Regions from separate parts of the Salinivibrio sp. KP-1 genome, predicted to be linked through region 1. Evidence: predicted binding sites of a transcription regulator. Region 1 holds the regulator's gene; each other region holds the start of a gene.
The links. The regulator CRP, encoded in region 1, controls carbon source genes, mostly activating them, when cyclic AMP is high. The targets are predictions, from matches to a motif close to TGTGANNNNNNTCACA.
Positions count from the first base shown of each region.

Region 2: gltB (glutamate synthase large subunit) is a predicted target of CRP. The motif match lies at 1,745-1,760, and genes of this name have one in related genera.
Region 3: WN56_RS05670 (CTP synthase) is a predicted target of CRP. The motif match lies at 8,770-8,785, and genes of this name have one in related genera.

Region 1 covers NZ_LAQR01000036.1:158,877-169,757, reverse strand. Annotated here, with positions in the region: gene WN56_RS09530 (YheU family protein) at 20-238, shown strand; gene WN56_RS09525 (phosphoribulokinase) at 295-1,164, shown strand; gene crp (cAMP-activated global transcriptional regulator CRP) at 1,414-2,046, shown strand; gene WN56_RS09515 (hypothetical protein) at 2,177-3,043, shown strand; gene WN56_RS09510 (DUF1338 domain-containing protein) at 3,118-3,909, opposite strand; gene astD (succinylglutamate-semialdehyde dehydrogenase) at 3,920-5,401, opposite strand; gene astA (arginine N-succinyltransferase) at 5,403-6,425, opposite strand; gene WN56_RS09495 (aspartate aminotransferase family protein) at 6,455-7,672, opposite strand; gene WN56_RS09490 (aminodeoxychorismate/anthranilate synthase component II) at 8,042-8,617, opposite strand; gene WN56_RS09485 (ExeM/NucH family extracellular endonuclease) at 8,710-10,881, opposite strand, start outside.
Region 2 covers NZ_LAQR01000002.1:203,654-214,534, reverse strand. Annotated here, with positions in the region: gene WN56_RS05430 (diguanylate cyclase) at 1-653, opposite strand, end outside; gene WN56_RS16525 (hypothetical protein) at 634-1,230, opposite strand; gene gltB (glutamate synthase large subunit) at 1,845-6,311, shown strand; gene WN56_RS05420 (FAD-dependent oxidoreductase) at 6,324-7,736, shown strand; gene mtnN (5'-methylthioadenosine/S-adenosylhomocysteine nucleosidase) at 7,874-8,569, shown strand; gene WN56_RS05410 (cobalamin biosynthesis protein) at 8,582-9,541, shown strand; gene btuF (vitamin B12 ABC transporter substrate-binding protein BtuF) at 9,554-10,402, shown strand; gene WN56_RS05400 (TRIC cation channel family protein) at 10,423-10,881, shown strand, end outside.
Region 3 covers NZ_LAQR01000002.1:255,205-266,085, forward strand. Annotated here, with positions in the region: gene recO (DNA repair protein RecO) at 1-180, shown strand, start outside; gene pdxJ (pyridoxine 5'-phosphate synthase) at 183-914, shown strand; gene acpS (holo-ACP synthase) at 915-1,295, shown strand; gene barA (two-component sensor histidine kinase BarA) at 1,343-4,099, opposite strand; gene rlmD (23S rRNA (uracil(1939)-C(5))-methyltransferase RlmD) at 4,246-5,577, shown strand; gene relA (GTP diphosphokinase) at 5,654-7,870, shown strand; gene mazG (nucleoside triphosphate pyrophosphohydrolase) at 7,921-8,718, shown strand; gene WN56_RS05670 (CTP synthase) at 8,870-10,504, shown strand; gene eno (phosphopyruvate hydratase) at 10,581-10,881, shown strand, end outside.

The sequences.
Region 1 (10,881 bases):
CGATAAAAGGTGATGTAGTATGATGGTTCCATGGCAATCGATTCCCGACGAGACACTCACAGGTTTAATTGAGCATTTTGTGTTACGGGAAGGAACCGATTATGGTGAGCAAGAAGTCAGCTTTGCACAAAAAGTGGAGGACGTTCGCCAACAACTGCAATCCGGAGAAGCCGTGATTGTGTATTCTGAGTTGCACGAGACAGTGGATATTCGTCGTAAAGCAGCACTCGGATCCTAGCATCGCAGTACTCGCCGTATCGCGATACAAATTCAGACTGAATGACAGGGCGCGTCATGTCGGCTAAACATCCAATTATTGCGGTCACCGGCTCGTCAGGGGCTGGCACCACCACCACCTCGGAAGCCTTCCGAAAGATGTTCCAAATGATGAACATCAAAGCGGCCTGGCTAGAAGGGGACAGTTTTCATCGCTTTACCCGTCCCGAAATGGACGTCGAGATCCGTAAAGCGCGTGAGCAAGGTAAACATATCAGCTATTTTGGCCCCACCGCCAACGACTTCCCTCGGCTGGAACAGTTTTTTCGTGAATATGGTGACCAAGGCACCGGGAAGTACCGCCGCTACTTACATACCTTTGATGAAGCGGTGCCCTATAACCAAATGCCTGGTACCTTCACGCCATGGCAAGACTTGGCCGACAATACCAATGTATTGTTTTACGAAGGGTTGCACGGCGGCGTGGTCGACGGTGACGTCAACGTTGCGCAGCACGTCGATCTCTTGATTGGTATGGTCCCCATCGTCAACTTAGAGTGGATTCAAAAATTTGTCCGTGATACGCGCGATAGAGGCCATTCTCGTGAAGCGGTGACCGACTCGATTGTGCGCTCAATGGATGATTACCTGCACTATATCACCCCGCAGTTTTCTCGCACCCATATCAACTTTCAGCGCGTTCCCACGGTAGATACCTCAAACCCATTAAATGCCAAAGGGATTCCGTCTTTGGATGAAAGCTTTGTGGTGATCCGCTTTCGTGGCATGAAAAACGTCGACTTCCCTTATCTGTTGCAAATGATCACCGGGTCGTTTATGTCGCGCCATAACACCTTAGTGGTGCCGGGAGGAAAAATGGGCTTTGCAATGGAATTGATCATCCGTCCATTGATCCAGCAATTGATAGAAAAAGGCAAGATTGGCTGAGGCGTAGCGCATTCATGATGTATTACTTCTCAAGCCGTGATCTTAGCCACGTTTTTGCCAGTTTTTTAGGCGGTTGGCCTAGATCAAAATCAAGAAATCACCAACAAAAAAAGATACACTCTTGTTAACATACAGTGAGCTTGTAGCCCGCGTTCAGACTTCGTATTCTGTGCAATGATCTGATGGGTTACCCCTCAGACAAAGATAGGACGTTGTTGCCGGGCAACACATGCAGAGGAAATAAGTTATATGGTTCCAGGAAAACCTCAAACAGACCCTACACTCGAGTGGTTCCTTTCACATTGTCATATTCATAAGTATCCGTCGAAAAGCACGCTTATCCATGCTGGTGAAAAGGCGGAGACCTTGTATTACATCGTGAAAGGGTCTGTGGCCGTACTGATCAAAGATGAAGAAGGCAAGGAAATGATCCTGTCTTACCTTAACCAAGGTGACTTCATCGGTGAGCTCGGGCTTTTCGAAGAAGACCAAGAGCGCACTGCTTGGGTACGCGCCAAATCACCGTGTGAAGTGGCAGAAATTTCATTCAAAAAGTTCCGCCAGCTTATCCAAGTGAATCCTGATATCTTGATGCGCTTGTCCTCACAAATGGCGCGCCGCTTGCAGGTAACGAGCCAAAAGGTGGGGGATCTTGCCTTCCTGGACGTCACAGGGCGCATTGCGCAAACCCTGTTGAACTTGGCGAAGCAGCCTGATGCCATGACGCATCCTGATGGTATGCAGATTAAGATCACCCGTCAGGAAATTGGCCAAATCGTTGGCTGCTCACGCGAAACAGTGGGACGTATCCTTAAAATGCTTGAAGAGCAAAACCTCATTTCCGCACACGGTAAAACCATCGTGGTATACGGCACACGCTAATCGCGCCGCTCTCTGTATCACCAACCGACGCCCTGGCGTCGGTTTTTTTATCTCCATTATCTGGCAAGCACGCGGATTGCTTCTACACTCAAAACGACATAGTTAACATAAAATTAACAAGGTGTCGTTTATGAAAAAACTCATGGTTACCCTCACCGCCTTCGCGCTCTCTGTGTTTTCAGTCCATGCTGCGTCCAATACGACGATTGTCCACCCCGAGCCACGCGCCGGCTCGGCCCTTGATCTCTATGCCATTGAGCTCATCGAGTTTCTTGCCGAAAAGTCGGGAGAATCTGTTACCTTACAAGCCTTTGACGGCCAAATTGGCTCTCAATCTCGTAAGGTGGAAATGCTCAAGCAAGGCAAGCTCACCGTCGACTGGCTTGGTGCCGACCGTACACTGGAAGCTGAATTGATCCCCGTTCGCTATCCCGTGTTTCGTGGCTTACTCGGCCATCGCCTGTTTATTACCAATCAAGCCACCGAGCCCCAACTTGCTCAGATAAGTAGCGCGAGTGACTTGCAGTCTCTGACTATGATTCAGGGACAAGGTTGGGCCGACGTCAAGGTGCTTAACTCAGCGGGATTTCGCGTACGTGAAATATCGAGCTTTGAAAACATTTTCAAAGTGGTTGATACGGGCCGGGCCGATCTCTTCCCTCGTGCCTTGATTGAGCCTTTTAGTGAATTAGCCGAGCGGCCGCAATACGGTAATCTGTTAGTTGACCCACACCTGATGCTGATCTATCGCTTCCCAATGTTCCTGTTTGTGTCTCCGCAACATGCTGACGTCGCCGAGATGTTGAATAGCGCCTTTGAAACGGCATACCAAGATGGGTCATTCATCGAGTTTTTCAATAATGCGCCTTTAGTTAAGGAAACCTTTGAAAAGGCGAACATTGGTGAGCGTACTGTCATCCGAGTCGACAACCCGCATTTAAGCAACGAAACACAAGCGATTCCAGACACGTTTTGGCTCGACATCGAGACCCAATAGACGATAAAAAAGGGAGCGTATCACACACTCCCTTTTCATAGGGCGTCGCCCCATATTCGTTCAAGAACGAATAACTAGTGGGTGCTTTCAAAGATTTTGTCTGCCGAAGCAGCCACAAAACCTTGGTAAAGTTCACCATTGGGCAGGACATAACGCTTGGCAAACTCGTAAAAGCCACCCGGGATGGTTTGCGTGCAATCGGAGAAAGTAACGGGCACGCGGTCAGCCATGGTGGAGGATTGCTCCAGATACACAGATGCATCCCCTTTGACTTCCCCGCCTGACTCGTTAATCGCAAAGCCATTATCGCGCAATCGGTTGTTCACCGAGAGGCAATCATCATGCGCATTCAGCTGATTCACACTCACGGTAAAATGGTTCGCACCATAACCGTGTGCCGCCACCCAAGACGCATATTCACTCTCTTCGGCAAGCGTTTGATAGGTTGCCCAATCAATATCCCATAGGCGGCCCTGATGGAGAAAATCGCTGCCTGTAAGTGACGACGCATCAACTTGTGCCACCAGCTTCTCAACAATCGCCTGAAGCGCGGGCGAGCATTGCTCGACCATCAATTCACTGATAAAGACTTTCGGCATCAAGGGATCGGGGTGCTCAAAATGGCAGGCATTGAGCTTTTTCGCTTCAAAGGTATAGTCACCTTTTTGCTGATACCCCAAGGCGAGAAATGGACGCGCGAGTACCTTTAGCCCAACCTTAGGCAAACCAAATGTCCGTAAGGCAATATGATCATTGATCAAAGGTTGCCCTTCCTCTAATAAGGCATGCACCTTATGTGCCGAAGGGCATAGGCGGTTGATGTAGTCCTGCCACAGTTTGTCGAATAACGCTTGGCCACTGTCCATGTTGCTCTCCTTAGTCCTGTTGAGTCGGTATACCGGGGGCGAACGTCTCGGGAAGCATCACCTGCTCGCCCTCCATGGATGCCATGGGATAAGCACAATAATCTGCCGCGTAATACGCGCTAGGGCGTAAGTTCCCCGAAGCACCTGGCCCACCAAATGGCGCATCGCCACTGGCTCCGGTCAATTGACGGTTGCGGTTAACAATCCCTGCACGAATATGGTCAAGGAAATACTGCCATTCACCATCGTCTTCACTGATAAGCCCGGCAGACAATCCATAACGGGTGTCATTGGCTTTGGTGACCGCATCGGCCATATCCTGGTAACGCTGCACTTGCAACAACGGGCCAAAATACTCTTCATCCGGTAAGTCTTGGATACCACTGACATCCAAGATCCCTGGCGAGATCACCGCATCATGCTGATGTTCACACTCAATCACTGGCTTCGCGCCCAGATCAACAAGCTTTTGTTGTGTCGCCAGGATGCCTTCCGCTGCCGCCACTGAGATCTGTGCGCCCATAAACGGAGCCGGATCATCAAACTGACCGCCTACACGCACGGTTTTTGTCCATTGAGCTAGGCGCGTCAAGATCTTGTCACCCACTTCCCCCTCAGGCAACAGCAAGCGGCGCGCACAGGTACAGCGTTGACCGGCGCTAAGATACGCTGACTGAATGATGGTATACACGGTGGCCTCTAAATCACCAAACTGATCACTGACCACCAAGGGATTATTTCCCCCCATTTCAAGTGCGAGCATCTTATCAGGCTGACCGGCAAACTGGCGGTGGAGAATATGGCCAGTATTGGCGCTACCGGTAAATAGCAGTCCGTCGATGCCGCGCGCTTGCGCTAGAGCCTCACCGGTATTACGGCCACCTTGCACCAAATTGATAAGGCCATGTGGCAGCCCCGCCTCTAGCCAATACGCCAGTGTTTTCTCCGCCACTTTCGGCGTCAACTCTGACGGCTTGAATACCACACTGTTACCGGCTAAAAGCGCAGGCACAATGTGACCATTGGGCAGATGACCCGGGAAGTTGTAGGGACCAAAGACCGCCATCACACCTAACGGGCGGTGGCGCAACACCGCTTGCGTGCCATTGACGTCCTTCTCGCGTGAGCCCGTTCTCTCGTGGTAAGCGCGTAATGAGATCGCCACTTTTCCCACCATGGCACCGACTTCGGTTTTGGTTTCCCAGAATGGTTTGCCCGTCTCTTCCGCAATGGTGCGCGCTAAATCATCCGTATTCGCTTTCACTATCTCGGCAAAGCGCTCAACCAGCGCTTGGCGCTCGGCAAATTCAGTATTACGCCAACGAAGAAAGGCTTCACGTGCGGCGCTAACCGCTTGTTCAACCTGGGGACGCGTCGCTTCTTCACCTTGCCAAATACACTGACTATCAAAGGGATTTTGCGAGGTCATCACCTCGCCCTCGCCTTTCACCCATTCACCGTTAATCAGATGGCCTGCTGATTGCTTTGTCATCTTATCCCTCCATGGCAATCAAACGCAGCTGATCGCCTTCTTTTACATTCAATGCGTCTGCTACCGCGGGGCTGATCACCACCTGATTGGTTTCATGATCCACCGCCGCTTTCGCCGCCGTGGCGCGGAAACCGGCAAAGTCCGTGTTCGATATCAAATAGTCCTGCGCGCTGCTGTGCTCTCTTACGCTTGCCGAGGCGTTAAAAGAATGACGCACGGATTCGATATTGTGACGTAAGCATTCCACCGTGGGGCCGGCATCAAAGATGTCGACATAACCACGGCACGAAAAGCCTTCTTTTTCCAACAAGCGCAACGCTGGGCGGGTATTTGGGTGCACTTGCCCGATCACCGCTCGCGCCTCCTCACTAAGCAGGCTCACGTAAATCGGCAATTTTGGCATCAGGTCAGCAATGAAGCCTTTCGCCCCAATCCCGGTGAGGTAGTCAGCCAACGTGAAGTCAATGTTAAAGAAGTTATCCTTCAACCATTGCCAAAACGGCGAGTTCCCCTCGTCGTCAGACACACCACGCATTTCAGCAAAGACCACGTCTGCGAAACGCTCTGGAAATTGTGCCAACATCAAAAACCGACACTTGGACAAGAGCTTGCCGTTTAGGCCGCCACGAAACTCAGGGCGCATAAACAAGGTGCAGATCTCTGTCGTGCCGGTGTAGTTGTTGCCAAACGTCAGCACTTCCACGATGTTATGCACATTCAGTTTGCGCGACGAGTGCACCACCTTCGTCAGGTGGTAACTGTAAAATGGGTTGTCGAGGCCAATCGCGGCCTCGATGCCTGTTGTCCCAGCAATTTCACCCGTTTCTACATCTTCAGCGACCATCAAGTAGCCTTCCGGGCCAGGCTCTGTCACCTTTTTGGCAAAACTTTCTAGCGAATTATCAATTCGCCCTTGTAGCAAATCGGCATCCACCGGCAACGAGGTAAACCCATGGCCGGACGCTTCCGCACACAACATCAGTGCATCAAAATCTGATGCACGGATAGGCCGAATAACTAACATCTCAAATCCCTCCGAGTGTATGAGGTCGCTTATCCTGCAACGACCTTCGCAATCGCGCGCTCTAGACGTGCCATCCCTTCTTCAATATCAGCTTTGGTAATCACCAATGAGGGGGTAAAACGCACCACATTTGGGCCGGCGACTAATACCAACAGGCCTTCTTCACCCGCGGCAACCAAAATATCGCGGGCACGGCCTTCCCAGTCTTGATTCAGTGCCGCACCGAGTAGCAGGCCTTTGCCACGGACTTCACTGAAGATACCGTACTTATCGTTAATCGCTTCTAAACCGTCACGGAACCATTGCTCTCGCTCAATCACACCGTCTAAGACTTCAGGTTTGGTCACTTCATTGACCACCGCTTCTGCCACGGCACATGCCAGTGGGTTGCCGCCATAGGTAGAGCCGTGAACGCCAGGTTTCATATGCGCCGCGAGACGTTCGGTGGTAAGCATGGCACCAATGGGGATCCCGCCACCTAATGATTTAGCGGTCGCCAGAATGTCCGGCTCGACCCCTGATTCTTGATAGGCATAGAAGGTGCCAGTACGGCCATTGCCGGTTTGGACTTCGTCGAAAATCAACAACGCATTGTGCTTATCACACAGCTCGCGCACGGCCTGCAAAAAGCCTGCCTCCGGTGGCACGATGCCGCCCTCACCTTGCAATGGCTCCATCATCACCGCACAGGTGCGATCGGAGATATGGTCGGCCAATGCGGCGATGTCGTTGTAGGGAAGGTGGGTCACATCGCCAGGCTTGGGGCCAAAGCCATCGGAATAAGCGGGCTGTCCCCCTACCGTGACGGTAAAGAAGGTACGACCGTGGAAACCTTTGGTGAAAGCGATGATTTCACTTTTGTGCTCGCCGTGCTCTTCTTTTGCCCAGCGACGCGCCAGTTTCAGTGCGGCTTCGTTCGCCTCGGCGCCTGAGTTCGCGTAAAACACGCGGTCGGCAAAAGACAGCTCGGTGAGGCGTTTAGCAAGGCGCAACGCAGGGGCATTGGTCATCACATTACTCAGGTGCCACAGCTTCTGTGCTTGTTCGGTCAGTGCATCCACCATTACCGGATGACAATGGCCTAAACAGCTCACCGCGATACCACCGGCAAAATCGATATACTCTCGACCTTCCTGATCCCAGATGCGCGACCCTTTACCATGATCTGGGATCATCGGCATTGGGTTGTAACATGGCACCATGACTTCATCGAAGAGTTTACGTTCTACTTTGTGCTCCATTGTCATCACTCAATCCTTCTGTGTTTTATCTATGACGCATAGTATTTACATTATTTTAACCGCGGCAATAGCAGATTATGTTTTGTTTTCAGCAGGGTAACCGATCTCATGCAGTTTACAGAGATAGTTATGCATAAACTGTGAGCAGAGAGAAGCGCAGAGCGAGCAAGGCTATGATGCCAAATAGGCAAGACTGAAGGGAGACAACACCCAGGTTGCATAAGGTTGCAGCCATTGATAAGGCAGTCAAAAATCGCGAAATGTAAAATTAGTGATAAAGATCGCCATTTTGTGCAAGAGTGTGTAATAGCGGGCGCGACTGGGATGCCCCGAGGTAATGGCGCTTAAAACTGTCGCGCCTTTATTCTGTCGGCTTTATTGCTGGAGAAAGTTGGCCAGTAACGCATGTCCCTCTTGGGTGAGGATGCTTTCTGGATGAAATTGGACCCCTTCCACCGCGAGCTCTCGGTGTTTTAACCCCATGATGATCTCACGTCCATCCGCCTCCGTGGTGGTCGCTGTTACCATCAAACAAGCAGGTAAGCTGTGTGGATCCACCACTAAGGAGTGATATCGCGTGACGGTAAGCGGGCTTGGCAAATGCGCAAAGACACCTTGTCCTTCGTGATCAACGGGCGAGGTTTTACCATGCATCACTGCCTTCGCGCGTATCACCTTAGCACCAAATACTTGCGCTAGGGCTTGGTAGCCCAGACAGACACCTAACAAGGGGAGCTTTCCCGCAAAGTGCTCAATCACCGCCAGCGAGATCCCAGCCTCATCTGGGGTACACGGGCCTGGCGAAACCACGATATGCGTGGGTGCCATCGCCTCTATCTCCGCCAAGCTAATCGCATCATTGCGTTTGACGCAAACAGACGCGCCCAATTCACAAAAGTATTGATACAGGTTGTAGGTAAACGAGTCGTAGTTATCGATGATAAGAAGCACTGTGCGCGGCCATGCGATTGAAAACCGGCATGATGCTAACACAGTGCTTATAGGGCGTCATCCTAGCGTGAGTTAGGGACGACGCTTATTGGTTAACGATTTAACTGACAGCGAAAGCCAGTGTATGTCACTGCCATCGGTGTATCAGCGGGGGCACTGCCACAGTATACAGGGAACAACCCCAAGGCTTTCACCGCAACCGTAATACGATCATCTGCGCTTAACGCCAAGGATTGCACCAAAGGGCTGGCTTGGTTGAACGTGCGCGTCGCGCGCCATTTCATCCACGCATGAGCCGGGCTTTTCTGTCCGTTAAGCAGCGGCACAATCGGTAAAATGCTGCGATTGTTCACGGTCACAGAAACAGGCACCACAGGCTCTGGGTAGTCAAGCGAGATCAAGACAGGATCGTGATCGGAGGATGAGAACGCATTGTCCGATTTCACCAAATCACCCGTATACTGGCGGCTATATTCAAACAGCGTGCTTTCTACCGAGTTAATGTGCCACTCTTCTACGCCAACCACTTTGCTTGCCAAGCTGGCATTGGCCAAAGCATGATCTAACGCACCCAGCTCTCCAGAGAACGAATACGAATAGGCTTTGTCCCCTAACCAGTCGGTGGCCAAATTGGTATACCCCAATCCTTCTTCCACGGGTTGGCCGGTCGCATGCATAGGCACACCACGAATTTCCGTGCCCGCAGCGGTAAGAATATCGCGCTGACCCTCGCGACGCTGATAGTCCGTCAGCACACGAACAGGATCTTCTTGCGCGTACGCATTCAAGTCACCTAAGATCAGGACATCACCCTCTACGGTGTTTAATCGGTCACGTAATGCCACCGCCGCAGAGACACGGAACTCATTACAACGGCCCTGCAGATCAGCCGTTTCACTATCAAACTCGCCGGCAACCCAATCTTCATAACAGCCCGAGCCTTTTGATTTGAAGTGATTCACCACCACACTAAGAGGCTGATCATTAATCATAAAGCGTTGGATCAAGCTATCACGCTGGTATTTGTCAAGTGCCTTGGTTTCTCCGTCTGGGCTTTCGCCACTGATATGCTGCTCGGGCATTGGGATAGCCTGGGCATTGCCTGCTAATGCCACTGTCGCAGGACGATAAATCATGCCTACCATGATGGCATCAGAGCCAAAGTAAGCGCCTTGATTTTTCTCCGCCTCACTCGGTTCAACAAATTGGTAGTGATCACGGGGGTCAGCAAACTGGGCGTTGAGTTGAGTCACCAGATCATCAATGGCACTACCCGCTGCAAAGCCGTTGTTCTCAATCTCCATCAACCCAACGATATCAGCATCCATTGCCGTCAATGCGTTAACGATTTTCGAGCGTTGCAGTTCAAACTCAGCCGCGGTTTTTGCGCCACGGTTACAGCCACGGCTCGCATCCGCGTCGGCTTGATCTTCACAGGTCACATTGAGTGGGCCACCGACCGCACTGGCGCTAGTAAAGTAGTTAAGCACATTAAAGCTCGCGACCTTAATATCTGTGCCTGGTACCGTCTTAGGCGCCGGTTGACGGTCATTGCGATGCACAATATCCCCAGCGGTGATCGTGTTAGTCGCCACCAGACGATACTGGCTGTAGCTATAGCCCAGCACACCACTCAACCGTTCGATGCGATCGCCAATCCGCAAATAGCCTTGCTCAGCATCGAGGCCAGGGAAGTACGGGATCTCGCCATCTTTCGCTTTCTGGTCGGTTTCAATATAAAGCTGGTTTTGGGCATTTTTCTCTGCCAACGCCGCAGCGCCTGGTGTTAATGCTGGATACAATTGTGTCGGTTTATACAAAGGTGCCTGATGCGATAACACCATGTTGTTACGGAACGCATCGTAGTCAAAACCAAAGTTACGGGTGATCACTAATTCACTGTCAGCGTCCATGGTCACCTTCATGCCTTCATAGCGCTCCAGTGCCTGATCAAGGGTTTCTTCTGCCCTCACACGGATGGCAGTGGGTAGCACATCACCTTGGTAAGGCCCTTTTGCCACCTGTCCATCCGTGACGCCTAGCTGGGTATGCCCGTAGTACTCTTTAATTTTACCGCTGGCACAAAGGGTATCGCCGGGCGCCAACGCTAAGCGTTGCGCGTCACGCAAATAGACAAACAACCCGTCAGACGTGACAGGGTTGCCATCACCTTGCGGATCTTGAATCCAGACCCCTTTATACAATCCCTGAGTGACCGCCGTCACCACCCCTTGCACGGCATAAGTTTTGTCTGAGCTATATTT
Region 2 (10,881 bases), on a different contig from region 1:
CTATCAACAAAGCTGAGCTCCTGCAGTGCCATGATGGCATCGGCTAACTGTTGTTGTGTCTCTTTCCGTTCGGTAATATCACGTGCCATCAGCAGCACAGCCGGTGCCAACGTGACCGGATCTTGAATGCGTGACTTGGTCACCTCATACCAAGTTTGCTCACCCGTATCCGTTAAAATGACATCTTCATAGGTAATGGTTCCACCCGTTTCTAGCACCTGTTTATCACGCGCTTTGTGTTGATCAAATATCTCCGGATCTACCACATATTGCGCCGGTGCATTCTCGAGCGCTTCAATGGTGGTACCAAGCGCATCGGCATACGCTTGATTACACGCCAGGTGATAATAGTCTTGATCAAAAATACCGATAGGGTCGACACTCGCTTGGAAAATCGCACTGAGCAAGTTACTTCGCTGCTCCAGCACTTGCTCAACCGAGTGACGCTGTTGTGCTTCTTTTTGTAACCGCTCCTGCATCTGGTGCCAATTGGTCACATCATGGCTAATACTCAATGTGCCTATCACTTCCTGCTTATCATTTTTAAGCGTTGTGATATTCGTTTCCAATAAGCAGCTCTGATCATGATGTTGTGTCGCCCAGGTACGTACTGTTCGCGGCTCGAAAAGCGGCTCACCGGCTTGCCAAAGCACTGCTTCCTGCTCCTCGGCCCTGCCAGAAGCGGTCAAAGGCGGCGTTCGTACCCACCACGTTTCCCTCAACATCTTGAAAGCATACGAGCTCCGCCAAGGAATTAATCACGCTTAAAAGCACACCTTGTTCTTGTTGCTGCAGGTGCCATTGCGTGTTGGACTCAGAGGCAGAAAATGAAATGAGCCAGGCACGCTTGCCGCGACAGCGGATCGGCAAGCCAGATAAGGTCACCTCAACCCGCACCCGATTCGCGCCCGGGGCTCTGACTTTGGCTTCAACATTAGAAAATGGCTGAGGCCAACGCTGCGCCACAATAAAAGCGCGCACCGCTTGCTGCTGTTTTTCATTGGCGGTTTTAAACCGGTTGTGGCTACCTACCAGCGAAAAAGACTCCACACAAGGTGCATTGGCATACAAGATGTCACCATCATCGGCCGTGACAATCGCATGTGGCGTGTCTAACCCGGCCATGTAAACCCGCCAATCGGATAACGCCAGTGTCGCTCGACGCGCGCGCCAACCGTAGCCAAGCAAAGCGCCTAACACGAAAACCAAGCTAAAACTAAAAAACGCCATGCCACTCCTGTCTGCCTTATTACTGTCCTTGATCGTATTCACGCCCTACCTCACCGGCGACGTATTCTGCCACAGTTTTGATAGAACGCGTGATTGTCCTGTTCACAGCTTTGCGAATATCATTTGTTATTTTATTACATCAATTGACAGTGCTTTTTGCTATGAAAGAGAAAGCATATAACGCACCCTTCTTTATTCATCATCAAAGCTAGAATATCTACTCGAATTCGCCTTTTATTTAATAATTATTTAACAAAATGGCATAATTGCGAATAGATATTATTCATCAAAAAAACCACAATAAATACTTTTATATCAGTCATTTACAATAAAGACATGCTTCTATTGCTATGCATAAAGGATGCATATAAAAATTTGACCTTTGCAAGGTTTACCGTTAATTTGGAAGGTCGCTGAATAGCGCTTTGCCTGTGTATTCTCTGTCAATCCATCGATAAAACAGTGAGTTAGAGTGTAAATCACCGACTTTTCTCGTTAAAAAATCACAACATAACGAGCGCACAGTCACAAAGCGAATCTGTTCAGAGTGGTCAGGAGGATCACGACAATAAATGCAATCACTGCGCGTAACGCAGTAGCAAGGGAGAATTGCAATGTCGCTGTACAACCCAATGCTGGAAAAAGATAACTGTGGTTTTGGCCTTATCGCCCATCAAGAGGGGGAGCCCAGCCACAAACTGGTTCGTACTGCTATCGCTGCACTTGACCGCATGACCCACCGAGGTGGCATCAACTCTGACGGCAAGACAGGCGATGGTTGTGGGCTACTACTGCAAAAGCCCGACCGCTTTTTCCGCCTTATTGCTGAGCAAAACCAATGGAAGCTGAGCCGTCTATATGCGGTCGGCATGATTTTTCTCAGTGCCGATCCGGCAAAAGCCCAACAAGCCAAACAACGCTTCGAGCAAGAAATCAACGCTGAAACGCTATCAGTGGTGGGATGGCGGACCGTACCGACCAACCCAGATGTACTCGGGGATATCGCCAAACAGTCTCAACCGGTCATTGAACAAGTGTTTATCAATGGTCCAGCAGGCTGGCGCGCACGCGATTTAGAGCGACGCCTGTATATTGCACGTCGCCGTGCAGAACAAGCCTTGGCAGACGATGCTGACTTTTATGTCACCAGCCTATCTACACAAACCATTGTTTACAAAGGGTTGTGTATGCCAGCGGATCTGCCTCGTTTTTACACCGATCTCGCGGATCTGCGCCTAGAGTCATCTATCTGCTTGTTCCACCAGCGTTTCAGTACCAATACTCAACCACGCTGGCCGCTCGCACAGCCCTTTAGATACCTTGCCCACAACGGCGAAATCAACACCATTGAGGGGAACCGTCAGTGGGCACGCACACGTGCATACAAATTTAACTCCCCTTTGTTGCCTGACTTACATCAAGCCGCCCCGTTTGTGAATGAATCAGGGTCTGATTCCTCAAGCCTCGACAACATGATGGAAGTTTTTCTCGCCGGCGGGATGGATTTATTCCGGGCTATGCGTTTACTGGTGCCGCCCGCGTGGCAAAATCACCCAGACATGGATGATGAACTGCGCGCATTTTATGACTTTAACTCCATGCATATGGAGCCATGGGACGGGCCGGCGGGAATCGTGATGTCAGACGGCCGCTATGCCGCCTGTAATCTTGACCGCAACGGCCTGCGTCCAGCGCGCTATGTGGTTACCAAAGATAAGTTTATTACCCTCGCCTCCGAGATTGGGATCTGGGATTACGCGCCTGACGAAGTGTCAGAAAAAGGCCGCGTGGGCCCGGGTGAGCTTTTAGTGATCGATACCCGCGAAGGGAAGATTTGGCACTCAGGTGAAATCGATGATGAGCTAAAAAGCCGTCATCCGTATCGTGAGTGGCTGGACCAACATGTCCGTCGTCTCACACCGTTTGAAGACTTAGATCCTGACACCAGTGAAGGCAGCCGTAACCTTAAAGACGCCCAGCTTAAGACCTATCAAAAGCTGTTTGGGATGTCGAATGAGGAAGTGGATCAGGTCGTCAAAGTGCTGGGCGATATTGGCCAAGAAGCCACTGGCTCCATGGGTGATGATACGCCAATGGCGGTACTATCGTCGCGTCCACGCTGTGTGAGCGATTACTTCCGGCAAAAATTTGCCCAGGTGACTAACCCACCGATTGATCCGCTGCGCGAGAACCACGTGATGTCTCTGGCCACCTGTATTGGCCGTGAAATGAATGTGTTCTGTGAAACCGATGGGCACGCCGAGCGGGTCGCGTTTAAGTCTCCGGTTCTTTTGTTCTCGGATCTGGTGCAACTGCTCGAGCTAGACGATACCTATTATCGCAACAGCATTTTAGATATTAATTACGATCCGAACGAAAAAGATCTTCATCAAGCCATCCTCGATTTATGCGATCAGGCCGAGCGTTGTGTCCGTGATGGCACCGTTCTTGTGGTGCTCTCTGACCGCAGTATCAATAAAGATACGCTTCCGATTCCTGCGGCAATGGCGGTCGGTGCGGTGCAAAAACGCTTGGTTAACCAAAACCTACGCTGTGATGCCAACATCATTATCGAAACCGGCAGTGCTCGCGACCCCCATCAATTTGCGGTGTTACTCGGGTTTGGTGCCACGGCGGTTTATCCTTACTTAGCCTATGAAACACTGGCGAACTTGGTCGATATTGGCGCCGTCGATAAGCCGTATCGCGATGTGATGGTCAACTTCCGTAATGGCATTAATAAAGGCCTTTACAAGATCATGTCAAAAATGGGGATTTCGACCATTGCCTCTTACCGTTGCTCGCAGTTGTTCGAGGCGGTTGGCTTGCACCAAGATGTGATTGAGCTTTGCTTTAAAGGCGTGGCTAGCCGCATTCAAGGGGCCAATTTTGATGATTTCCAACAAGATTTGATCAACCTATCTCGCCGAGCATGGATCAAGCGTAAACCGCTAGAACATGGCGGTCTGCTTAAGTATGTCCACGATGGTGAATACCACGCGTATAACCCAGATGTGGTGACCAACTTGCAAAGCGCGGTGCGATCTGGCGAGGCCATGGATTACAAGACCTACGCTAAAACCGTGAATGAGCGTCCTGTGGCAACCTTGCGCGATTTAATGCAACTGAAAAAAGCGGCCTCACCGGTTGCGCTCGAGCGTGTCGAGCCGGCAACGGAGCTGTTCAAACGGTTTGACTCGGCGGCGATGTCTATCGGTGCCTTGAGCCCGGAAGCGCACGAAGCGCTGGCTATTGCCATGAACCGTCTTGGTGGCCACTCAAACTCCGGCGAAGGGGGCGAAGATCCACGTCGTTTCAATAGCGAACGCAATTCACGCATCAAGCAGATTGCATCGGGCCGTTTTGGCGTCACCCCGCACTATCTGACCAATGCGGATGTGCTGCAAATCAAGGTCGCGCAAGGCGCGAAGCCCGGAGAAGGTGGACAACTGCCTGGCCATAAGGTGACAGCAGAAATTGCTAAACTGCGTTTCTCCGTCCCCGGCGTGACCTTGATTTCGCCACCGCCGCATCATGATATTTACTCGATTGAGGATTTAGCCCAGCTGATCTTCGATCTCAAACAAGTTAATCCGCAGGCACTCGTGTCGGTTAAGCTGGTTTCAGAGCCAGGCGTAGGCACCATTGCCACCGGGGTGGCCAAAGCGTACGCCGACCTAATAACCATCTCAGGGTACGACGGTGGGACAGGTGCCAGCCCGCTCACCTCGGTAAAATATGCAGGTAGCCCATGGGAATTGGGGCTCGCTGAAACTCAGCAAGCACTGGTTGAAAACGGCTTGCGCCATAAGATCCGTTTACAAGTCGACGGGGGCCTAAAAACCGGTTTAGACATTGTCAAAGCCGCTATCTTAGGCGCAGAAAGCTTTGGCTTTGGTACCGCCCCTATGGTCGCACTTGGCTGTAAATACCTTCGTATTTGCCACCTCAATAACTGTGCAACTGGCGTTGCTACTCAGGATGAAACCTTACGTAGTGAGTACTTTAAAGGCCTGCCCGAGCAAGTGATGAACTTCTTCAAAGGCCTAGGGGAAGAAGTGCGCGAGCTGCTGGCCGAACTAGGGGTGGAAAAGCTTACCGATCTGATTGGTCGAACCGACCTCCTTGAGGCGGTTGATGGCTTTACCGCCAAGCAACTGAAGCTCGACCTAAGCCATATTCTCGATGCACCAACGCCGTGGCCAGGTAAGACCTTGTATTGCAGTGAGCCTAACACGCCATTTGACAAGGCTGAACTTAACCAAGCCCTGCTTAGTGAGCTGGGTGAAGCTATTGCGGCCAACCACAGTGCCAGTGTCTACAAGTCTGTTCGTAATACCGACCGTTCAGTCGGTGCCAGCTTGTCTGGTGCGATTGCCAAGCGTTACGGCAATACCGGAATGGCAGCTAACCCGCTGGATGTGCAGCTGCAAGGCACCGCCGGCCAATCGCTCGGGGTATGGAATGCCGCGGGAGTGAACATCACCCTTATTGGGGATGCTAACGACTACGTCGGAAAAGGCATGAGCGGCGGACAGATTGTGATCCGGCCCCCTATCGGCTCAGCATTTGCCAGCCATGAGTCCACCATCATGGGTAACACCTGCCTATACGGTGCCACTGGGGGCAAATTGTTTGCAGCCGGTAAAGCCGGTGAGCGTTTTGCCGTGCGTAACTCAGGCGTCCATGCCATTGTGGAAGGCGCGGGCGACAATGCGTGTGAATACATGACGGGAGGCATTGTGGCCATTCTCGGTCGCACCGGGGTCAACTTTGGCGCTGGGATGACCGGTGGCTTCGCATACGTGCTGGATGAAGAGGGCGATTTTAACGGTCGTATCAACCCTGAGTTGGTTGAAGCGCTGTCGTTGGAGGCTTTGGCTATCCATCAAGAGCACTTACGTGGCCTGATAGCCCAACACTTCGAGCTGACCGGCTCGGATCGTGCACAACAGCTGCTCGATGACTTTGACACTTGGGTACACCGTTTCTACCTCGTCAAACCGAAAGCCGCTGATGTGAATACCTTATTAGGCCACCAAAGTCGCAGCGCTGCTGAGCTGCGCGTTCAGGCGCAGTAAAAGGAGGGACCCATGAGCCAGAACATCTATCAGTTTATTGATGTGCAGCGCATTGACCCGCGCAAAAAAGCGATTGAAACGCGCAAAATTGAGTTCGTTGAAATCTATGAACCCTTCACTGAAAAAGAGGTGTCAGCACAAGCGGATCGTTGTCTTGACTGTGGCAACCCCTACTGTGAATGGAAGTGCCCAGTGCACAACTATATTCCGCAGTGGCTCAAGCTCGCCAACGAGGGTCGGATTATAGAAGCGGTTGAGCTGTCGCACCAAACCAATAGCCTGCCCGAGGTATGTGGTCGCGTGTGCCCACAAGACCGTCTCTGCGAGGGTGACTGCACCCTCAACGACGACTTTGGCGCCGTCACCATCGGCAATGTCGAAAAGTACATCACGGACAAAGCCTTTGAGATGGGCTGGAAGCCTGACATGTCACATGTTGAGTGGACAGATAAAAAAGTCGCTGTGATTGGTGCCGGCCCAGCAGGACTCGCCTGCGCCGATGTACTGGTCCGCAACGGGGTAAAACCCGTGGTCTTTGACCGCTACCCAGAAATTGGGGGCTTGCTCACCTTTGGCATTCCATCTTTTAAGCTGGAAAAAGATGTGATGCGGCATCGTCAGCGTGTCTTTACCGAGATGGGGGTTGAGTTTCGCCTCAACACCGAAGTAGGTAAAGATATCGACATGCAAACCTTGGTCGATGACTACGATGCGGTTTTCTTAGGGGTTGGCACCTACAAGTATATGCGTGCAGGCCTCGCCAATGAAGATGCGCCCGGCGTCTTTGATGCGCTGCCCTTCTTAGTCTCCAACACCTATAAGGTGATGGCTCTGGACAACGCTCCACCGTTCATCGATATGGCGGGGAAACGTGTCGTGGTGCTTGGAGGGGGAGATACCGCGATGGACTGTGTCCGTACCTCGATTCGTCAACAAGCCGCCAGTGTCACTTGTGCCTATCGTCGTGATGAGGAAAACATGCCTGGCTCGCGCCGTGAGGTCAAAAATGCCCGCGAAGAAGGGGTGAACTTTATGTTCAACCTGCAACCGTTAGGGATTGAAGTCGACGGTAATGGCAATGTTAGCGGCGTCACTGTGGTGAAAACCCAGCTCGGAGAGCCTGATGCTGCGGGTCGCCGCCGCCCAGAGCCAATTGAGGGCAGTGAGCATGTGCTGGAAGCGGATGCGGTGATCATGGCCTTTGGTTTTCAGCCACACGCGATGGAGTGGCTAGAACCTTACGATGTCGCCCTTGATGAGCGTGGACGAATCCAAGCGCCCGCAAAAGGTGATATCTTGTACCAAACTACGAACCCCAAAATTTTTGCCGGGGGCGATGCGGTGCGCGGCTCCGATTTGGTGGTGACGGCCATTGATGAAGGTCGCAAAGCAGCAGAAGGCATCATGGACTACCTGGAAGTATAGCGCGGGCGACGCTCCAGCGTCATCGTCCGACATCGTTCACGTAGACATCGATGTTATCTATTCAGAAGTGCCTCAGGGAGGCACTTTTTTATTGCCTCATGTACACTAACGGCATTTACACGAACAGGATTATCAGCATGAAAATCGGCATAATTGGCGCCATGGAGCAAGAAGTCACTCTACTGCGCGACAAGCTGGAAAACAGCGCCACTCACCAAGAAGGCGGCTGCACCTTTTATACTGGCACTTTGCAAGGCCATGATATCGTGTTACTTCAGTCTGGCATCGGTAAGGTTGCTGCTGCCGTTGGTACCAGCTTGCTGCTATCACAATTCAAGCCTGACTGGGTGATCAACACAGGGTCGGCTGGTGCGTTTGAGCCCTCACTCAATCTGGGTGATGTGGTAGTGTCTTCCAAAGTCTGCTATCACGATGCGGATGCCACTGCATTCGGCTATCAAATGGGACAAGTGCCGCAGCAACCGGCGGTCTTCGAGTCCGATGAAGCATTAATGCAACTCGCAGAAAAAGCAGTGGACAGCCAAACACATGTGGTGCGTGGCTTGATCTGTACCGCCGATACCTTTGTGCACACCGATGCCCACCGCCAACATATCTATACCCACTTCCCAGATGCGGTGGCCGCCGAAATGGAAGCGGCAGCGATCGCGCAAGTGTGTGCCCAGTTTGCCACGCCTTTTGTGGTAGTGCGCGCCATCTCCGATGTCGTGGCAGAAAAAGAGTCACCCATGACCTTTGAAGAGTTTCTGCCGTTAGCGGCCAAAAGCTCATCGGCCATGGTGGAAAACATGATCGCAATGATCGACGCCTGATCACTCGACCCCATGGATGATTTGCTCAATCCGCAACAATGGATGATCTACGCCGCCGACCAAGGCCGCTTATGGGCGCTGTGGTTGGCGGTATTAGTGCACTGGCTACTCCCATTGCCCAGTCAATACTCTCCGTTTCAATACTGGCGACAGTATGCCGACTTGCTCGCGAGCCAAGTCAACAAAGATACAGACCCTAAGCGCCAGCGTAAGCTTGCCGGTGCGCTCGCCTTAATGTTGATGGGTGGCACCCTCGCCATTTTTTTAATCGCCACCCGAGAGCTCGTTTGGTCGCGTCCCCTGTTCGATGCCATATTGCTCTGGCTCGCACTTGATTGGCGGCCAATCGATAAGTTTGGCCACACCATCGCCCATGCGATAGACCAACATGACAAGGGCGCAGCGCGCGCGTTGCTCGCCACACGCGTCAATCGTGAAACCGAGTCTCTGTCATTGATCGGAATAGGAAAAGCGGGCGCGGAAACACTGCTTCTTGGCACAGCGCGGCACTGTGTTTGCGTGATATTTTATTATCTGCTCGCAGGGGGTGTGGGTGCCTTGCTATACACAAGCTTGGTACACCTTCACCGCGTTTGGACCCCAAGCCGCTTAAGCTATTACCCGTTTGGGCTCGCCAGCGCCCGCTTATTGAACCTGTTGGATATAGTGCCAATGGGGCTGTTTGCTGTGATCGTGGCAATGAGCCGTCAACCTTGGTCACACCTAAAAACCGGCTGGCAGCAGGGCAGACGCTGGCGAACGCCTGGTTCAGGTTGGCTACTCGCGTGTGCAGGTAGTCGCTTCCAGCTCTCTCTAGGCGGCCCGGCTGTTTATCAAGGTACTAAGACCTTGAGAACCAAAATTGGCTATGGGGTCACCCCTGCTTGTTATCACCTTTTATTGCTGCGCTTGAAGTTAACCCACAGTGTTTTAATCTGGCTCGGGTTATGCTCCTTGGTTTTAATCGTTTAAGGACACTGATTGATGCCACGTTTTCGTGCCCTTTGTACCCTTTTTCGCTTGCAAGCCTGTTGGCTTGTCTTGGCCTTAACATGGATGCCTTTTGCTCACGCCACTCCGTTGCGAGTGATTAGTCTCGCCCCCCATACCACAGAGCTGGCTTATGCCGCTGGGCTTGGCCCCAATATGGTCGCTGCAAGTGCCTACAGTGATTATCCGCAGCCGGCTCAGTCGCTCGAACGCGTGGCCAACTATCGGGGAGTCAAACTCGAACGCATTATCGCCCTGCAACCGGATCTTATTTTAGCTTGGCGCGGCGGGAATCCGCCCAAGCCTCTGGAAACCTTGGCGGAATTAGGCTTTACCATCCGTTACCTCAACCCAGACACGCTCAGTGATATTGGTCAGTTTATTCGCGAGCTGGGTCATTATAGCGAGAGCCCAGACATCGCCACACGCAATGCTAACGCCTTTGATCAAAAGCTGGCGCAATTAAACGCCCAGTACCGCAGTGCAGAGCCCGTTCCCTACTTTTACTTACTCAGTGACACGCCACTGATGACCGCCAGTAACCGAGCCTGGCCGAGTCAGTTATTTCGTTTATGTGGAGGGAAAAATATCTTCGCCGACAGCCCCGCCGCCTATCCACAAGTCAATATGGAACAAGTCATCACACGTGCCCCCAAAGTGCTTTTCCACACAGGCGAGCAGCTACCAGACAGTTGGCATTCAATGGCTGAGTTGCTGCCTAAGGCGACGCGCCAGTTTACTTGGTCACTTAACCCGGATTGGCTGACTCGCGCGACCCCTCGTGCATTAAACGCCGCCGAGCAAATTTGTACCGCCCTCGATGAAGTCCGTCAGGCACAATAGGATTTAGCATGACTCAGACCATGATTTTGTATTTATTCGACTTATTCGGTACGGCCGTGTTCGCAATTTCCGGGGTGCTGGTGGCGGGCCGTCTGCGTATGGATCCCTTTGGCGTGGTCGTTCTCGCCTGTGCAACCGCCATTGGCGGCGGGACAGTGCGAGATATGGCGATGGGCGCCACACCTGCGTTTTGGATCACCGACACCACCTATATCTGGGTGATTTTAGCCACCTGTGTGGCCACTATGCTACTTATCCGTCACCCTCGTCGTCTCCCCTGGTACGTGCTGCCTTGTGCCGATGCCATTGGGTTGGCGGTCTTTGTGGGTATCGGTGTCGATAAAGCCCTGAGTTATGGCGCATCTCCCTTGGTAGCGGTGATCATGGGCGTGATCACCGCGTGTGGCGGCGGCATTATTCGTGATGTGCTCGCGCGCGAAGTACCTATGGTGCTGAGAACAGAAGTGTATGCCACTGCC
Region 3 (10,881 bases), on a different contig from region 1:
GCATCGATCATGAAAAGCCAACACCGACAATTTACGGGGGCCGATCTGCGTGCGTTGGCGACGCGTCACTTTGAGACGGTCGCTCAGTTACGTGCCGCAAAGCGTTTTACGCGTATGGCGCTCAAGCCATATCTTGGCCCCAAGCCGCTCAAAAGCAGAGAATTGTTTAGAAGGAAATAATCATGGATAAAATCTACTTGGGTGTGAACATCGATCACATCGCGACAGTGCGCAATGCGCGTGGCACCGCGTATCCGGATCCTGTTCATGCCGCTGAGTTGGCAGAGCGTGCAGGCGCGGCTGGGATCACGGTTCATTTGCGTGAAGATCGCCGCCACATCACTGATCGTGATGTTCGCTTGCTTAAAGAAACCTTGCAAACCCGGATGAATTTGGAAATGGCGGTCACCGATGAAATGGTCGAGATAGCCTTGGAGACGCAGCCTGAGTTTGTATGTTTGGTGCCAGAAAAGCGTGAAGAGCTGACGACCGAAGGGGGCCTCGATGTCGCGGGCCAGCTGGATAAAGTCAAAGCCGCCACGCAAGCGTTGAGCGAAGCGGGGATTAAGGTTTCCTTATTTATCGATGCCGACCGCACCCAGATAGAAGCCGCTCACCAATGTGGCGCACCGTTTATTGAGCTGCACACCGGGCATTACGCCGATGCCGCCAATGACAATGATCGCCAAGCCGAGTTGAAGAAAATCTCAGCGGCGGCCAGTTATGCGGTCGATTTGGGGATCAAAGTGAATGCGGGCCACGGCTTAACCTATCATAACGTCACGCCGATAGCGGCGATGCCAGAAATGCATGAGCTGAATATTGGTCACGCGATCATTGGCCGTGCCATGTTTGATGGTTTGCAAAAAGCCGTCGCGGATATGAAAGCGATCATGGAAGCGGCGCGTCGCTAAATGGCCATTGCTGGAATTGGTACTGACATTGTTGAGATTGCGCGTGTTGAAAAAGCCCTCGCGCGCCAACCACGCTTTGCTGCCAGGATCTTAACCGAGCCTGAGCAAGCCAATCTGGCGCGCCATCACGCGCCTGGACGTTTCCTCGCCAAGCGCTTTGCCGCCAAAGAAGCCGCCGCCAAGGCGCTTGGAACCGGCATTGCCAACGGGGTAACGTTCCACGACTTTATTATCACCAACCAGGCCTCGGGACAACCTACCTTGCGCTTGTCGGGCCGAGCCGCGGAACTGGCGCAGGTGCGTGGCATTACACAGTGTTGGCTCACCCTCTCTGATGAAAAAGCGTATGCCATCGCGTATGTGGTGCTAGAAACCGCATAAGCTTACTGCTGTATGGCTGCACCTCACACGGTGTAGCGTTCGATGTTTTATGAGGTGCCCAAGTATTGTGGTGCCAATTGCTCAATGTGCGCAATTTCATCTTGCAGCTCTAACAGCTCTGGCTCGATAGCAGCCATATCCGCGCCTGCTTTTAGTTGGGTTTCGAGCTCATGACACAAGCTTTTTAGCTGCGGGACACCGCTATACGCGCAACTCCCATGGAGCTTGTGAATAGCGTGCCATAACTGATCACTCTCTAACTCTCCGGCCAATGCTTGCTCAACGGCCTCTTTCACCGAGTCAAACGAGGCCAATAACATGGTTAGCATCTCTTTCGCCAGATCCGTTTTGCCTGCCGCTTGATTGAGCGCGCGCTGCCAATCTAGGTGTCGCACACTTTGATCTTGGTTGGCTGACGGGCTTGGCGATGGGACGCTTTGCGCTTGAGAGGCCGCCTCATCAAGATGCAGCCAGCGTGCGAGGGTACTCTCTAACATGGCTTCTTCAATTGGCTTGGTCAGGTAATCGTCCATCCCCGCTTCAAGGAGACGCTCACGTTCACCGGGCATCGCGTGGGCGGTCACCGCAATAATCGGTGTTTGCTGATTGAATCCCGCTTTGCGAATTTCTTGGCTAGCGGTGACACCGTCCATCTCTGGCATTTGGATGTCCATCAAAATAATATCAAACGCTTGTTGGTGGGCAAGCGCGACCGCTTTCACCCCATCTTCTGCGGTGATCACCTTCTCGACCCGTTCGGCCAGCAAGGCAGTGATCAGCTTTAAGTTGGCTGGATTATCATCGACGGTCATTACCGTATAAGGCGCTTTTTGTGATGCACTTGGCTTAGGCAAGGGTAAAGGCGTAGCCTCAGGGGACCCGATTAATGCCTCCAGCAGTTTACGTTGAGGGATAGGCTTGGCAATACAGGCGCTGACCCCGGCTTTTAATAGATGCTCAGACGCTTCTAGCTCAGTGGTTGGCAAACACACCACCACTGATTGCGCTTGCTGCTCGCAGACCTGCACCGCTTGTTGCATGGCATCAAGACTCGGCATGCTTCCCGCGTCGAAACAGAGCAAGGCAAAGTGATAGTGACGGTCCGTCAGCACATTGGTGCCAGATGCAGTGTCGACATTCAGCCCCACTTGCGTCAGCCGCTTACGCAAAATCTCGCGAGTGCGCGCATTCGGCTCAACGATCACGATGTCGCGACCCACCAAAGGTTCAATGTCGAGCGGTTGTGAAACTGGCAAATCGGTCTGCGTGAGCTGCAGGGTAAACCAGAAACTTGAGCCTTGGTGAAGGCGACTGGTAAAGCCAATGTCACCGCCCATTTGTTGGACCAGTTTTTGTGTGATCACTAGGCCAAGGCCAGTACCACCATAGCGACGCGAAATGCTGGCGTCCGCCTGCCTAAAGGCTTGGAAAAGCTGGGCTTGCTGGCGTTCGGAAATGCCAATGCCAGTATCTTTAACCATTAACTGTAGCTCAACGGTTTCATCGTGAAGCTGCTTGAGATCGACACTGACATCAATATTCCCGCGCTCAGTAAACTTGGCGGCATTCCCAATCAGGTTTATCAGCACTTGTTGGATACGGAGTGGATCGCCCACGGCCCCTGCAGGAATACGCGCATCGGTCCGCAAGGTGAGCTCTAGTCCTTTCTCGTGCGCCATCGGCGCAAGCAGTCGCATCACTTCATCGAGCATGTCTTGAACATCAAACGGGATGTTTTCCAACAGCAGTTTGCCTGCTTCTAACTTAGAGAAGTCGAGGATGTCATTAATGATGGTGAGCAGGTTATTAGCCGACTTTTCAATGGTGAGCAAATAGTCACGCTGGCTGCTGCTGAGCTCGGTTTTGAGCATTTGACGCGTAAAGCCAATCACCCCGTTAAGTGGGGTACGTAGCTCGTGCGACATGTTGGCCAAGAACTCAGATTTGACCCGCGCCGCTTCTTGCGCATTTTTCTTGGCGATATCGAGTTCAACATTCTGAATTTCCAATTGCTCGAGGGTTTCGCGCAGATCACAGGTCGCCTGATCAATACTTTGCTGCATTTCTAAATGGTATTCCGACAAAGAAATAGCCATCGCATTGATACCGTTTTTCAAGGTGTCGAGCTCACCGAGTAACTCACCCTCAATCCTGACATCAAGATGGCCGCGCCGAATTCTATCGACTAAGGTCACCATGTTACCAATCGGATGGGTGACATCCGCAATTAAGCGATAGGCAAAGAAGCATGACAATATTCCGCCCAAAGCAACCATCACCAGTGCGGTGATCATCTCCTGGTATTGCTTTAACCGCACCGAGCTCAAATCTAGCTCCATGGCAATATAGCCCAGCGGTCGCTCAACATTGAGGCCAGGGGTAAACCGACCAATCTCCAAAATAGGGGCGCGCAGAATCAAGGTATCCTGCTGTTGGCTTATCTGCAGTTGTGTGGGGATAGGTTGGCCACTGTTAACCGAGAGCATGGCAAGATCGCGATGATAGTTCGAGGTGACAAATAGCTCGTTACGTCGGTCGAACACGGCAATACTGCGCACAAACTGTGAGTGCTGGCGGTGCGCAAAGCCAATTAGCCGGCGTACGTTTTCACGGCTATCATTTTTCAATCCGACTTCGCTGGCAATCGCCAGTGGCTCGATGATCGCAGAGCCGGTGACCGTCAGTTGCTGTTCAAGATCTTGGTAGCGGGTGCTGGTAAAAAACGCGCTCAGTAATAGGCCGACAATCAACGTTGGGGCAATGGTGAGAACAGAGACACGGGTGCGGAGGCCATATTTGGTCATGCTAGATAAACTATGGGAAAATAATCACGACATTTAGCCGTCAGTGTACATGATTCAATCACAAAATAGTCAGCGAACTATCACAACTCCCACTGGCAGGATCTCTTGACTGGCTTGGCGACAAGCTTTTAACACTGGAATCGATAATGGCGCGCTTTTTTAAGCCTGAGAAAAAGAAAAAGGTTGAGCAAAAGCATCAACTGCTGACCATAGAACGCTTGGACCATCATGGTGACGGGGTGGGTTTTTTGCAGAAAAAACCTGTTTTTGTCCCGGGAGCCTTGCCCGGCGAACAAGCCTTGGTGCAATTGACCGAACAAAAGCGTCAATATGCGCGCGGTCAATTAATTAAGTTGGATAACCAGGCCGCGCAGCGTATTGAGCCTGGTTGTCCTCTTTACCAGCAGTGTGGGGGCTGTAGCCTTCAACACTTGGATCACCAAGCACAGGTCGCACACAAGCAGCAAACGCTCAATGAGTTGATGCAAAAATTCGCAGGTGATGAGATAACGCTGTCAACGCCGATAGAGGATGCGGCTTGGCATTATCGTCGTCGTGCGCGGATCAGCTTGCAGGTGGATAAAAAAGGGGCATTGGCGATGGGATTTCGCGCCCGTCAACGAAGCGCGATCATCACAGTGAATCAGTGCCCGGTGTTAAGCGCACCACTCAACCGCCTCCTGTCAAGCTTACGTCCTTGTTTAGAAAGCCTGCGTGGCCGTCGTGTATTGGGACACTTAGACGTCATTGACGCTGACAACACATCAGTGGTCTCACTGCGTACCACTAAGGGCTTGCACAACGACGATCGCCACGCGTTAATGGCGTGGGCACAGACGCAAGACTGCACACTGTATTTGTATCAAGGCGACATGGCACCGGAGCGTCTTGTCGGGCCTGCGCCCTATTATAATGTGGCAGGTTGTCAATTGGCGTTTGCGCCCAGCGACTTTATTCAAGTCAATGCGAAGGTCAACCAAGAAATGGTAGGGCAAGCACTTGACTGGCTTGCCCTTGAGCAAGACGATCGTGTGTTGGATCTTTTCTGTGGCTTGGGTAACTTTAGCGTGCCAATGGCTAAGCGTGTGAAACACGTGGTAGGCATTGAAGGTGTGCAAGCTATGGTGGACCAAGCAGCGGATAACGCGGCAAAAAACGGCTGTGAGAACGCCGAGTTTTACCAAGCTGACTTGAACAGTGACGCGCTGATGGGTGAATGGGCGCAACAGGATTTTACCAAAATCTTACTCGATCCGGCACGTGCGGGGGCTGCTGGTGTCATAGACTTTGTGGCACAATCTAAGGCTTCACATATTGTGTATGTGTCTTGTAACCCTGCCACGCTAGCACGTGATGCGCGCGTATTGCTCGATAATGGCTATCAGCTGGTCACGCTTGGTATGTTGGATATGTTTCCACAAACAGGACACATGGAGTCGATGGCTTTGTTCATGCCTGTCACCAAACGGTTGGCATAATACAAGTTTGGCCCTCGTGGCCTGTCGATACGGATACGCCTCTCTTGTCACTCGAGAGATAAGGATAGGAACGGTTATGGTTGCGGTACGAGAAGCCCACCTACACGAAGACGAAGCGTTTGATCTCAATACCTGGGTTCAACGGTTAGGGCAAGATCCCTCAACCACTCAGGCGTTGGTAGATGGTTATCAATACTGCCGAACATTGAGCGACGATGAAGCCGTGCTCAGCCAGCCACTATGGCGTGGCCGGGAGATGATTGAAATCCTCGTCACCTTGAGCATGGATGCTGATACCTTATTGGCAGCCCTGTTTTTCCCCGTGGTTGAGGCGGAGCTTATCAGCCTAGATACCCTTGCGGACGCTTACTCAACCTCTATCGTCAAACTGATAGAAGGGGTACAACAGACGGCGGCCATTCGCCACTTAAATACCCAAACAGAGACAGAAGCAACCTCGTCTCAGGTTGATAACGTACGTCGTATGCTGTTATCGATGGTGGAAGACTTTCGCTGCGTGGTGATCAAGCTGGCGGAGCGCATCTGTCATTTACGCGAAGTGAAAGAGGCGGAGGAATCTGTCCGCCAACAAGCGGCAAAAGAGAGCGCCAACATTTATGCCCCCTTGGCTAACCGGTTAGGTATTGGTCAGTTAAAGTGGGAGTTGGAAGACTACGCGTTCCGTTACCAGCATGCGCAAACCTACAAACAAATCGCCAAGCAACTCGCGGAAAGACGGATTGATCGCGAAAACTACATCACTGATTTTGTCGACGATCTGCAGCAGGCGATGGAAGCGTCCAACATCAATGCGCAAGTCTATGGTCGCCCCAAACACATTTACAGCATCTGGCGTAAAATGCAGAAAAAGAACCTGCAGTTTGACGAGTTGTTTGACGTGCGTGCGGTACGCATCATCGCAGAAGAGCTACAAGATTGTTACGCCGCGTTAGGGGCCGTGCACACCAAATTCCGCCATCTGCCCAAAGAGTTTGATGATTACGTCGCCAACCCGAAACCCAATGGTTATCAATCCATTCATACTGTGGTGCTGGGGCCGGAAGGTAAACCGGTAGAAATTCAAATCCGCACCAAACAAATGCACGATGATGCAGAGCTTGGAGTCGCCGCACACTGGAAGTATAAAGAAGGGGCGGCCAGTGGGCGCAGTGGGTACGACGAGAAAATTACCTGGCTGCGTAAACTGTTGGCATGGCAAGAAGAAATGTCAGACTCGGGTGAAATGCTCGATGAGCTGCGCAGCCAAGTGTTTGACGACCGGGTTTATGCCTTTACCCCGCGCGGCGATGTCGTGGACTTACCCAGCGGCGCCACGCCGTTGGATTTTGCTTACCATATTCACTCCGAGGTAGGGCATCGGTGTATCGGAGCGAAAGTGGAAGGGCGTATTGTCCCGTTCACTTATCACCTTCAAATGGGCGACCAGGTAGAAATCATTACTCAAAAAGAGCCCAACCCCTCGCGAGATTGGCTAAACCCCAGCCATGGCTTTGTGAATTCGAGCCGGGCACGCGCCAAAATCAATGCTTGGTTCCGCAAACAGGATAAAGATAAGAACATTGCCGCGGGTAAAGAGATTTTGGATACTGAGCTGCAAAAAATCGGTGGTACCAGCAAAGACGCTCAACTCGCGCTCAAACGCTTTAATGTGAATACACTGGATGAGCTCTACGCGGGAGTTGGTAGCGGTGATTTGCGTATTAATCAGGTGGTTAACCATATCAATGGCCTGATTAACAAGCCAAGTCTTGAAGAAGAAGAGCAACAGCTTTTAGAGAAGCTGCAACAAAGTGAGCAAAAGCCGAATACGGGCAAGGCGCACCGTGATGCAGTGGTTGTGGAGGGGGTTGATAACTTAATGACTCACCTTGCGCGTTGTTGTCAGCCATTACCCGGTGATGAGATCAAAGGTTTTGTCACCCAAGGGCGGGGTATCTCTGTGCACCGCGCTGATTGTGAGCAACTCAACGAACTGAGTCATCACGCGCCCGAGCGCATTATTGCCACGGTTTGGGGTAAAGGGCACATTGGTCAGTACCATGTGCGGATCCGCTTATCTGCCAATGAGCGTACCGGGTTGGTCAAAGACATCAATACCGTGCTCAGCAATGAAAAAGCACGCGTAGCGGGCATGCAAAGTCGCGTGGATTACAAAAAACAAATGTCTATTATGGATTTTGATTTAGAAATCTCCGATCTCGACACCCTGAGCCGCGTGGTTAACCGGCTTGAACAAGTAAAAGATGTGGTCGAGGCCAAACGTCTTCGCTAATCATCCTTCGCCCTGTCTCGACAGGGCGTTTTTTTAGAAGGAATGCTTTTATGGCTCCTATCGAGCAATTACTGACCATTATGGCGACCTTACGTGATCCCGACAAAGGTTGTGATTGGGACAACGCGCAACACTTCGCCTCCATCGTGCCTCATACGCTAGAAGAAGCCTATGAAGTGGCGGATGCCATTGAACGTGAAAACTGGTCAGACCTAAAAGATGAGCTCGGTGACCTACTTTTTCAAATTGTGTTCTACAGTCAATTGGGGCGGGAAGAAAACCATTTTGATTTTGAGGATGTGGTGCGCGGCATTTGCGACAAACTCATCCGTCGTCATCCTCATGTTTTTGGTCCCAAAGATGCGCAGGGAAAGCCTTTAATGGCACCAGATTGGGAAGGTATCAAAGCGAAAGAGCGCGCCGAGAAATCGTCCTCTGTGCAACCGGAAAGTGTGCTCGATGGGGTGACACAAGGCTTACCCGCCTTAATACGAGCGTATAAATTGCAAAAGCGTTGTGCGCGTGTGGGCTTTGATTGGCCGACTGTCGCCCCTGTGATAGATAAAGTGCGGGAAGAGATTGAAGAAGTCGAGCAAGAGCTGGCGCAAACTTCTGTCAATCAGGCACGTGTGGAGGAAGAAGTCGGGGACTTGTTATTCGCGGTGGTAAATTTGGCTCGCCACCTAGGGACAGATGCCGAGCAAGCCCTACGCCGTGCCAACCAAAAATTTGAATCTCGCTTTCGTAAGGTTGAAAACCACTTACGTGATAATGAAAAAAACATTCAACAATGTCAGCTAGATGAACTAGAATCGGCATGGCAGGCCGTCAAAAAGGCGAATAAGTAAATATCCTGTAATTGGCATAATTGATTTGTGACAATTAAAAACACCAGGGTGTGTGGTAGCTTTCACATTGTGGGAGTCAATGGGGTCTGGTATCATAATGTCCCGTCCAGAACTTCATTAATTTCCTCTAAATCCAACTCTCAGGTTTAGCATGACGACGAACTACATTTTTGTTACGGGCGGTGTTGTATCCTCCCTCGGTAAGGGTATTGCTGCAGCCTCATTGGCAGCCATTCTTGAAGCGCGTGGCCTTAACGTCACCATCATGAAACTCGACCCTTATATCAACGTGGATCCAGGGACAATGAGCCCTACCCAGCACGGGGAAGTATTCGTCACGGAAGACGGCGCAGAGACCGACCTTGATCTCGGCCACTACGAGCGCTTTATCCGCACCAAAATGACCAAGCGTAATAACTTTACCTCTGGTCGTGTGTATGCGGATGTACTGCGCAAAGAGCGCCGTGGAGATTACCTGGGAGCCACCATTCAGGTGATTCCACACATCACCAATTCGATCAAAGACCGCATCATCGCCGGTGGTGAAGGTCACGATATTGCCATTGTCGAAATCGGCGGGACAGTGGGCGACATTGAGTCGCTGCCGTTTTTAGAAGCGATTCGCCAGCTGACCGTTGAAGTCGGCCGCGAACATGCCATGTTTATGCACTTGACTCTGGTCCCTTATTTGGCGGCCGCGGGTGAAGTGAAAACCAAGCCAACGCAACATTCGGTGAAAGAGCTGCTATCGATTGGTATCCAGCCTGATGTACTGGTGTGTCGTAGTGAGCGCCCGATCCCGGCCAATGAGCGCGCGAAAATTGCGCTGTTCTGTAATGTGGCAGAAAAAGCCGTGATCACCATGAAAGACGTAGATTCTATCTACAAAATCCCATCACTCATCCGCTCTCAAGGCCTGGATGATCTGGTTTGCAGCCGTTTTGGCATTGAAGCGGCGGAAGCTGACCTGTCAGAGTGGGAACAGGTCAGCTACGAAGAAGCCAACCCAATGGGCGAAGTGACCATTGGTATGGTGGGTAAATATATCGAGTTGCCGGATGCGTATAAGTCTGTCAACGAAGCGTTGAAGCACGGTGGGTTGAAAAACCGTCTCACCGTCAACATCAAGTATGTAGACTCGCAAGATCTTGAAACACGTGGCACGGAAATGCTGCAAGACTTGGATGCTATCTTGGTACCAGGTGGATTTGGTGACCGAGGTGTAGAGGGCAAGATCCTAGCGGCACAATATGCGCGTGAAAACAAACTGCCCTATCTCGGCATTTGCCTAGGAATGCAGGTTGCCCTGATTGAATACGCGCGTAACGTCGCGGGTATGGAAGGCGCAAACTCGACCGAGTTTAACAAAGAGAGTAAATACCCAGTGGTGGGTCTGATCACCGAGTGGGTGGATGAAGAAGGCAAAGTGGAAGAGCGCAGTGAAACCTCTGATCTGGGCGGTACCATGCGTCTTGGCGCACAGCTTTGTCATCTTACGGAAGGGTCTAAAGCACACCAGCTTTATGGCAACACGCAGATCCACGAGCGTCATCGCCACCGTTATGAAGTGAACAACTTATTGCGTCCGCAGCTAGAAAAAGCGGGGCTTTCAATCTCAGGCTTGTCTGCAGATAAAAAGCTGGTGGAGATCATCGAGAACCCTGAGCACCCATGGTTTGTTGCGTGCCAGTTCCACCCAGAATTCACGTCGACACCACGTGATGGCCACCCACTGTTTGCCGGGTTTGTTGCGGCGGCAGGCAAAAAACAGCGCGGTGAGCTATAACCGAGATTCGAGCGGTCGCCTGAACGTAGGCAGCCGCTTTTATTTTTAAAAACAATGACAGACGAGAGGAATCACAATGTCTAAGATCGTTAAAGTTCTAGGCCGTGAAATCATCGATTCACGCGGTAACCCAACCGTTGAAGCTGAAGTACACCTAGAAGGTGGCTTCGTTGGTATGGCGGCAGCACCTTCAGGTGCATCAACGGGTTCTCGCGAAGCGCTAGAACTGCGTGATGGTGACAAGTCACGTTTCATGGGTAAAGGCGTTCTAAAAGCGATTGAAGCGGTTAACGGCCCAATCGCCGAAGCCCTACAAGGTAAAGACGCGAAAGCCCAAGCCGATATCGACCAAGTGATGATCGATCTCGACGGCACTG